2 regions of the Sporosarcina sp. FSL W7-1283 genome follow, and region 1 is predicted to be linked to the other one. Evidence: a T-box and tRNA genes for the amino acid it is inferred to sense, from the RefSeq annotation. Region 1 holds a T-box; the other holds one or more tRNA genes.
The links. The T-box of region 1 lies ahead of trpS (tryptophan--tRNA ligase). A T-box ahead of a tRNA ligase gene usually reads a tRNA of that ligase, here a tRNA-Trp.
Positions count from the first base shown of each region.

Region 2: it has a tRNA-Trp gene. The T-box ahead of trpS (tryptophan--tRNA ligase) is inferred to sense a tRNA for this amino acid. The anticodon was not compared.

Region 1 is NZ_JBBOOL010000001.1:1,096,225-1,099,699, forward strand. It holds gene fabF (beta-ketoacyl-ACP synthase II) at 1-541, shown strand, start outside; gene trpS (tryptophan--tRNA ligase) at 969-1,955, opposite strand; T-box leader at 2,007-2,221, opposite strand; gene spxA (transcriptional regulator SpxA) at 2,639-3,037, shown strand; gene mecA (adaptor protein MecA) at 3,268-3,475, shown strand, end outside.
Region 2 is NZ_JBBOOL010000001.1:2,970,825-2,974,299, reverse strand. It holds rRNA gene MKY93_RS15660 (23S ribosomal RNA) at 1-384, shown strand, start outside; rRNA gene rrf (5S ribosomal RNA) at 513-628, shown strand; tRNA gene MKY93_RS15650 (tRNA-Asn) at 675-749, shown strand; tRNA gene MKY93_RS15645 (tRNA-Ser) at 755-846, shown strand; tRNA gene MKY93_RS15640 (tRNA-Glu) at 870-944, shown strand; tRNA gene MKY93_RS15635 (tRNA-Val) at 1,047-1,122, shown strand; tRNA gene MKY93_RS15630 (tRNA-Met) at 1,141-1,215, shown strand; tRNA gene MKY93_RS15625 (tRNA-Asp) at 1,217-1,292, shown strand; tRNA gene MKY93_RS15620 (tRNA-Phe) at 1,345-1,420, shown strand; tRNA gene MKY93_RS15615 (tRNA-Thr) at 1,435-1,507, shown strand; tRNA gene MKY93_RS15610 (tRNA-Tyr) at 1,516-1,600, shown strand; tRNA gene MKY93_RS15605 (tRNA-Trp) at 1,604-1,674, shown strand; tRNA gene MKY93_RS15600 (tRNA-His) at 1,696-1,771, shown strand; tRNA gene MKY93_RS15595 (tRNA-His) at 1,815-1,890, shown strand; tRNA gene MKY93_RS15590 (tRNA-Gln) at 1,895-1,966, shown strand; tRNA gene MKY93_RS15585 (tRNA-Gly) at 1,975-2,049, shown strand; tRNA gene MKY93_RS15580 (tRNA-Cys) at 2,057-2,130, shown strand; tRNA gene MKY93_RS15575 (tRNA-Leu) at 2,156-2,236, shown strand; gene MKY93_RS15570 (DIP1984 family protein) at 2,675-3,187, opposite strand; gene MKY93_RS15565 (B3/B4 domain-containing protein) at 3,187-3,475, opposite strand, start outside.

The DNA.
Region 1 (3,475 bases):
AGAGGGAGCAGGAATTCTGATCTTGGAAGAGTATGAACATGCGGTCAAACGTGGCGCAAAAATTTATGCGGAAATCGTCGGCTATGGTTCTACTGGAGATGCACACCATATCACGGCTCCAGCACCAGGCGGAGAAGGTGGCGCACGTGCAATGGTACAGGCGCTGGAAAAAGCGGAGATTGATCCTACGCAAATTGATTATATTAACGCGCATGGGACGAGTACGCCGTATAATGATTTATTCGAAACGATGGCTGCCAAAACAGTGTTTGGTGAACATGCCTATAAGCTGGCAATGAGTTCGACAAAATCCATGACGGGCCATTTACTCGGCGCGGCTGGCGGTATTGAAGCGATCTTTACCGTAAAGGCTTTGCAGGAGGGCATCATTCCTCCGACAATGAATTACGAAACTCCGGATCCAGAATGTGATTTAGATTACGTGGTCAATGAAGCACGTAAAGCAAACATCACCTATGCAATGAGCAACTCTCTAGGCTTCGGCGGTCACAACGCTTCGCTGGTATTTAAGAAAATATAATGAAAAAGGAAAGAGCACAGTAGCTCTTTCCTTTTTTTTTGACTTTTAATAAACGATGAAATGATAAAGTGAATTAACGTTGGAGGGGAAAGCTCGGATAGGGCACATGGGCTTGTGGTCGCTCTGTTCATTCTCTTCAAGATCCATGTATCTACTCTTAATACTTTCCGTGCAAGCAAGTTGAAAGTACTCGTCTAAAAGGCATGTACTTATACATAAGATGAAAGAAAACGATAAAGGGCGAGGATCCGTTTGACGCGTTTTCTAGTATTCCTATTCAGCTATTCTATTATCGTCATCTGTGTTGCCAATTTACTCTTCTACTTGAACTACGCAGCACTCGGTTACGATTATAAGCAAATTACTTTGTTTATGTTGCAGTCGACAGACTTTACAATGCTCGTCATAGCCATTATTTCGTTAGTGTTTACCGTCTGCGTCCCAAGCCCATCGCGGCCTCCATCTTCTTGAGAGTGGTGGAAGCGATGGCATTTGCTTTTTCAGCGCCTTGGTCCAGAATAGAATCCAATTCAGGTGAATCAATTAATTCATGATAACGCTGCTGGATTCCTGCTAAATGATTGTTGACCGTTTCAGCTACGCCAGCTTTAAAGGCGCCATAGCCAAGCCCCTCATATTTTGTCTCCAGTTCTGGGATGGACAATCCGCCTAATGAAGATTCGATGATCAATAAATTTGAGACACCAGGTTTGTTTTCAACATCGAATTTCACAACGCCTTCTGAATCTGTAACAGCACTTTTGATTTTCTTTTCAATTTCTTTCGGCGTATCCAAAATGGAGATCGTCGCTTTTTTATTTGGATCGGATTTACTCATTTTCTTTAAAGGATCTTGTAAAGATTTTATTCGGGCGCCGTTTTTTGGAATACGAACGGCAGGAATGGTCAATACTTTGCCGTAGCGGCTATTGAAACGTTCCGCCAAATCTCTTGTCAGCTCCAAATGTTGCTTTTGGTCTTCACCGACAGGGACGATATCTGTGTTGTACAGTAAAATATCTGCAGCCATTAATGGAGGGTAAGTCAACAGCGCTGCAGAGACACCTTCAGCACCTTCAGATTTGTCTTTGAACTGTGTCATGCGTTCTAGTTCGCCGATGTAAGAGACGCATTGCATAATCCATCCTGCTTGTGCGTGAGCGGGAACTTCCGATTGAATAAAGAGTGTAGATTTTTCTGGATCGATGCCGCTCGCGATATAGGTGGCGGCAAGGGATCGGATAGCTTGTTTTAAGTCGTCAGGATTTTGTTGCACGGTAATAGCGTGTTGGTCAACGATGCAAAAGATGCAGTCCTCTTCATTTTGCAACTCTACAAATTGGCGGAAAGCGCCAATATAATTTCCTAATGTGATGACACCTGTTGGTTGAACACCTGAGAATATAGTTTTCATTGTATTTCCTCCTTTATAAATTGGCATAAAAAAACACCAGCCATCCCTATAAAAAGGGACGATTGATGAAAAGTAACCGTGGTACCACCCGAATTGCTTCGTTAAAAGCCGCTCTAGTCCCTTAACGCGGGATACGTGTCGGACTACTGTTGTTCGTCCGTCAAGCTCGGGAGCCCATTCTTTTTGTACGATTTTGCCTGCTTCCACCATAGACAGGCTCTCTGAGAAAATCGCGTCAAAAATACTTTTTCCTTCTTCGCCATTTACTTATTGCTCTAAAGTATATCGATTTCGATTGGAAAATGCAACTTTCAGAAAAAAATAAGGATTAAATTGAAACCTTTCAGTACATCTGTACGTACTATAGAGGAGAGAGAAAAAGATAGAACGACTTTCTAAATGAGAATACCATTTCTTTCTTTTTAGTAGGTTTAAATCAATTCATTACTGGGTATAAAAAGAGAAGATGTTCAATTACCGCATAAAACAGCATCATTCTGCACAGATTTGTAGGAACTAAAGAATGTCGAAATTCTGTATAATTTTTTTTGAAAAACTATATTAATTGAGAATGATTATGTGTATAATGAGTAGTATGAAGACAAATTATAATAATTCTAAATTGAAATCTAAACATATCAAATCTAAATGAGCGTAAGCCGTGGGAAAGGACGTGTCAATACATGGGTGTTACACTTTATACATCACCTAGTTGTACATCTTGTAGGAAAGCAAAAGCATGGTTGGAGGAACATGAGATTCCTTATACAGAGCGTAATATCTTCTCTGAGCCATTGAACATTCAAGAAATCAAACAAATTCTTCGCATGACAGAAGACGGTACAGATGAAATTATCTCCACGCGTTCCAAGATTTTTCAAAAGTTGAATGTTGACGTAGAGAGTCTGCCGCTTCAAAGGTTATATGAATTAATTCAAGAACATCCGGGCCTTTTAAGAAGACCAATCATTCTAGATGAAAAAAGACTCCAAGTAGGGTACAATGAAGATGAGATTCGTCGTTTCCTACCGAGAAAAGTTAGAGCCTATCAGCTGCTCGAAGCGCGGCGAATGGTGAACTAATCTGAATACAAAAGCTGATAGGGATGACACACTGGATACATTTGTGCCTATCAGCTTTTTTGAATTGAAATTCCCTTGTATTCCTCTAGGATTTTCGCTTCAATGCTTAGGCAATTGAAATAAACCCTTTCGAAATCGGTTTGGTCGACATATAGTAAGAGTAAGCATTGCAAGTGAGTTTAAATTATAAAACAGGGGAAGGCCTGTTTGACAGAAGGGAGAGATAAGGGATGGAAATAGAGCGCATTAACGAAAATACGGTAAAGTTTTATCTTTCTTATGGAGATATAGAAGATCGCGGCTTTAGCAAAGAAGATGTTTGGTATAACCGCGATAAAAGTGAAGAGCTTTTTTGGGATATGATGGATGAACTTGGCGATGATACAGAGTTCGAAGTAGAAGGACCGCTTTGGATTCAAGTCAATGCTATGAATGAGG
Region 2 (3,475 bases), 1.9 Mb from region 1:
GCATCCTGGGGCTGTAGTCGGTCCCAAGGGTTGGGCTGTTCGCCCATTAAAGCGGCACGCGAGCTGGGTTCAGAACGTCGTGAGACAGTTCGGTCCCTATCCGTCGCGGGCGCAGGAAATTTGAGAAGAGCTGTCCTTAGTACGAGAGGACCGGGATGGACATACCGCTGGTGTACCAGTTGTCTTGCCAAAGGCATCGCTGGGTAGCTATGTATGGACGGGATAAATGCTGAAAGCATCTAAGCATGAAGCCCCCTTCAAGATGAGATTTCCCATTACGCAAGTAAGTAAGATCCCTCAAAGATGATGAGGTGGATAGGTCTGGGGTGGAAGCACGGCGACGTGTGCAGCTGACAGATACTAATCGATCGAGGACTTAACCTATTTTAAGAAGCACTACTTGATGTACACAATGTCTTTTATTCAGTTTTGAGTGAACAATTCAAAAGTTTTTCAAAAAACGTTTGACAAATCCGCTCAGTTTGGTATAATAATCATGGCTTTGAAAACAGTTCAGTGACGATGGCGAAGAGGTCACACCCGTTCCCATACCGAACACGGAAGTTAAGCTCTTCAGCGCTGATGGTAGTAGGGGGCTTCCCCCTGTGAGAGTAAGACGTCGCTGGTCTGTGAAAAATGCTGTAAACCTTGTGCCACATACCAATTATAATTATTCCGCAGTAGCTCAGTGGTAGAGCAATCGGCTGTTAACCGATCGGTCGTAAGTTCGAATCTTACCTGCGGAGCCAAAATTGGAGAGCTGTCCGAGTGGCCGAAGGAGCACGATTGGAAATCGTGTAGGCGGTTTGCGCTGCCTCAAGGGTTCAAATCCCTTGCTCTCCGCCAGTTTTCATACTTATACTTTATATGGCCCCTTGGTCAAGCGGTTAAGACACCGCCCTTTCACGGCGGTAACACGGGTTCGAATCCCGTAGGGGTCACCATTTCAAACATTGTATCTCCGATGAAATTGGGAGAAGCGAGCAGAACAAGGAAGCAATTGAGAGAAAGAAGGAGCGTACAATAGTACGTGACTGATTTACCCAGGAGGATTAGCTCAGCTGGGAGAGCACCTGCCTTACAAGCAGGGGGTCGGCGGTTCGAGCCCGTCATCCTCCACCATTTAATTTATAGTATTATCGCGGGGTGGAGCAGTGGTAGCTCGTTGGGCTCATAACCCAAAGGTCGCAGGTTCAAATCCTGCCCCCGCAACCAAGGTCCCGTGGTGTAGCGGTTAACATGCCTGCCTGTCACGCAGGAGATCGCGGGTTCGATTCCCGTCGGGACCGCCATTATCTTTTACATAGCTTTGTCTTAAGTTGTGATCTTAAACATAGCAAATGTGGCTCAGTAGCTCAGTCGGTAGAGCAAAGGACTGAAAATCCTTGTGTCGGCGGTTCGATTCCGTCCTGAGCCACCATTTATTATTAATATGCCGGTGTAGCTCAATTGGTAGAGCAACTGACTTGTAATCAGTAGGTTGAGGGTTCAAGTCCTTTCGCCGGCATCCTTACTGGTGGGGTAGCGAAGTGGCTAAACGCGGCGGACTGTAAATCCGCTCCCTCCGGGTTCGGCGGTTCGAATCCGTCCCCCACCACCATTTAGGGGCATAGTTCAACGGTAGAATAGAGGTCTCCAAAACCTTTGGTGTGGGTTCGATTCCTACTGCCCCTGTATTTTTGAAATTATTTTATGGCGGTCGTGGCGAAGTGGTTAACGCATCGGATTGTGGTTCCGACACTCGGGGGTTCGATTCCCCTCGTCCGCCCCATGCATAATTCCATCATTGTTGTACTATAATAAATACTATCATGGCGGTCGTGGCGAAGTGGTTAACGCATCGGATTGTGGTTCCGACATTCGGGGGTTCGATTCCCCTCGTCCGCCCCATTAGTGGGGTATAGCCAAGCGGTAAGGCAACGGACTTTGACTCCGTCATTCGTTGGTTCGAATCCAGCTACCCCAGTTGGTTTCGCGGAAGTAGTTCAGTGGTAGAATACGACCTTGCCAAGGTCGGGGTCGCGGGTTCGAATCCCGTCTTCCGCTCCACTATGTTGGCGGCATAGCCAAGCGGTAAGGCACGGGTCTGCAACACCCTTACCACCGGTTCGATTCCGGTTGCCGCCTCCAAATTTTATAAATTATTACTTATCATGCCCGAGTGGTGGAATGGCAGACACGTCGCACTCAAAATGCGATGCCGCGAGGCGTGCCGGTTCAAGTCCGGCCTCGGGTATCACCAAAAGAACACAGCCTTTGCTGTGTTCTTTTTTTGTTTTTAAAAATTAAAATTAACTAAAAGATGTAAGACAAGCAAAGGGATGCATCAAAGTGTTTTCAAACCGAATCAAACATAAACAACAAACAATTCCGTTCTAGAACGCACCAATACAGCCATAGACAGCAACTTGACTGGCCAGAATAAACATAGGAATTTTCCGTACGAAAAAGAGGCGCCCAAAAAGTCAAATGAAAATGACTTCTCAGACAGCCTCCATAGAGGAGAAACATGAATTTGTTTAGATGCATTTGTAAGGGTTCATTGCCGTTGCCATGGATGGTTATGGGTTATAGGTCAAAGTGTGAAAGGAAATGGGTCATCGGTTTAGACTAGTAAAGTTGTGTTTCTGTTTCTCGCTCCATGCTCCGGAAAGGAGTCTCACCTTTCCGAAGATCAGAAATAATTAGAACCATCAAATTCTAGGTTGATCGTATAATTTTTTGTGTTGATTCGGTTAGAGAGCTGGTGTGCTGTCTTTTCTGCCAGCTGTGCTTTTTGCCGATAAATTTCTGGGTCAAATAAAGCTACACGATAGACGGTAGTAGTTTCTGCATACCCGTATTGGAGCTCCTCTTTATTTGCCAATGATAATTCTTTATAAAAGGTTGCTTTTGCTCGTAGTTGGATTGCTAATTCAATCGCTTCTACCAAAGTGATCTGCTGTCCTTCGAAGTCTACGGAATGTGTACTGTTTGCCTTGTAGATGAGGAAGTCGAGCGTACGCTGATCTTTTCTTACTTGCTCCATTTCGTTTTCAACGTCATTTAAGGTTCTAGGAACAGGTGGTGGCGTAGTGCCTTTTTCCACAGTAATAAAAGCTACCCGGCGCGCTTCTGTTTCCAGTTCACGCAGTTGTTTGGATAGAATGCTCTTTAGTTTTATACCTTCTGCTAATGTGATGCTCATTATTTCACCCCGTTATCTATGTCGCAGGAGGAATTCTGCGCATTTAACACTGTACTAAAGTGATTCCCTCCATTTATACTGGTAAACATTTTTGCGCATGCTTCAGTCAGTTGTATAGCTTCTGTGCTATCTAATGAAGGACGAATAAAAAGCAGCTGCAGTATATTTATCGTTTCTTCTGTGACGGCAGTGCGAATAGAATCGACGTGAGGGCTGCCAAAAGGGCTGTAGTCGTCGGTTAAAAGAAGAAGTTTGTCAAAGGTGTTGAAATGGTTGTTCAAGCCTTCA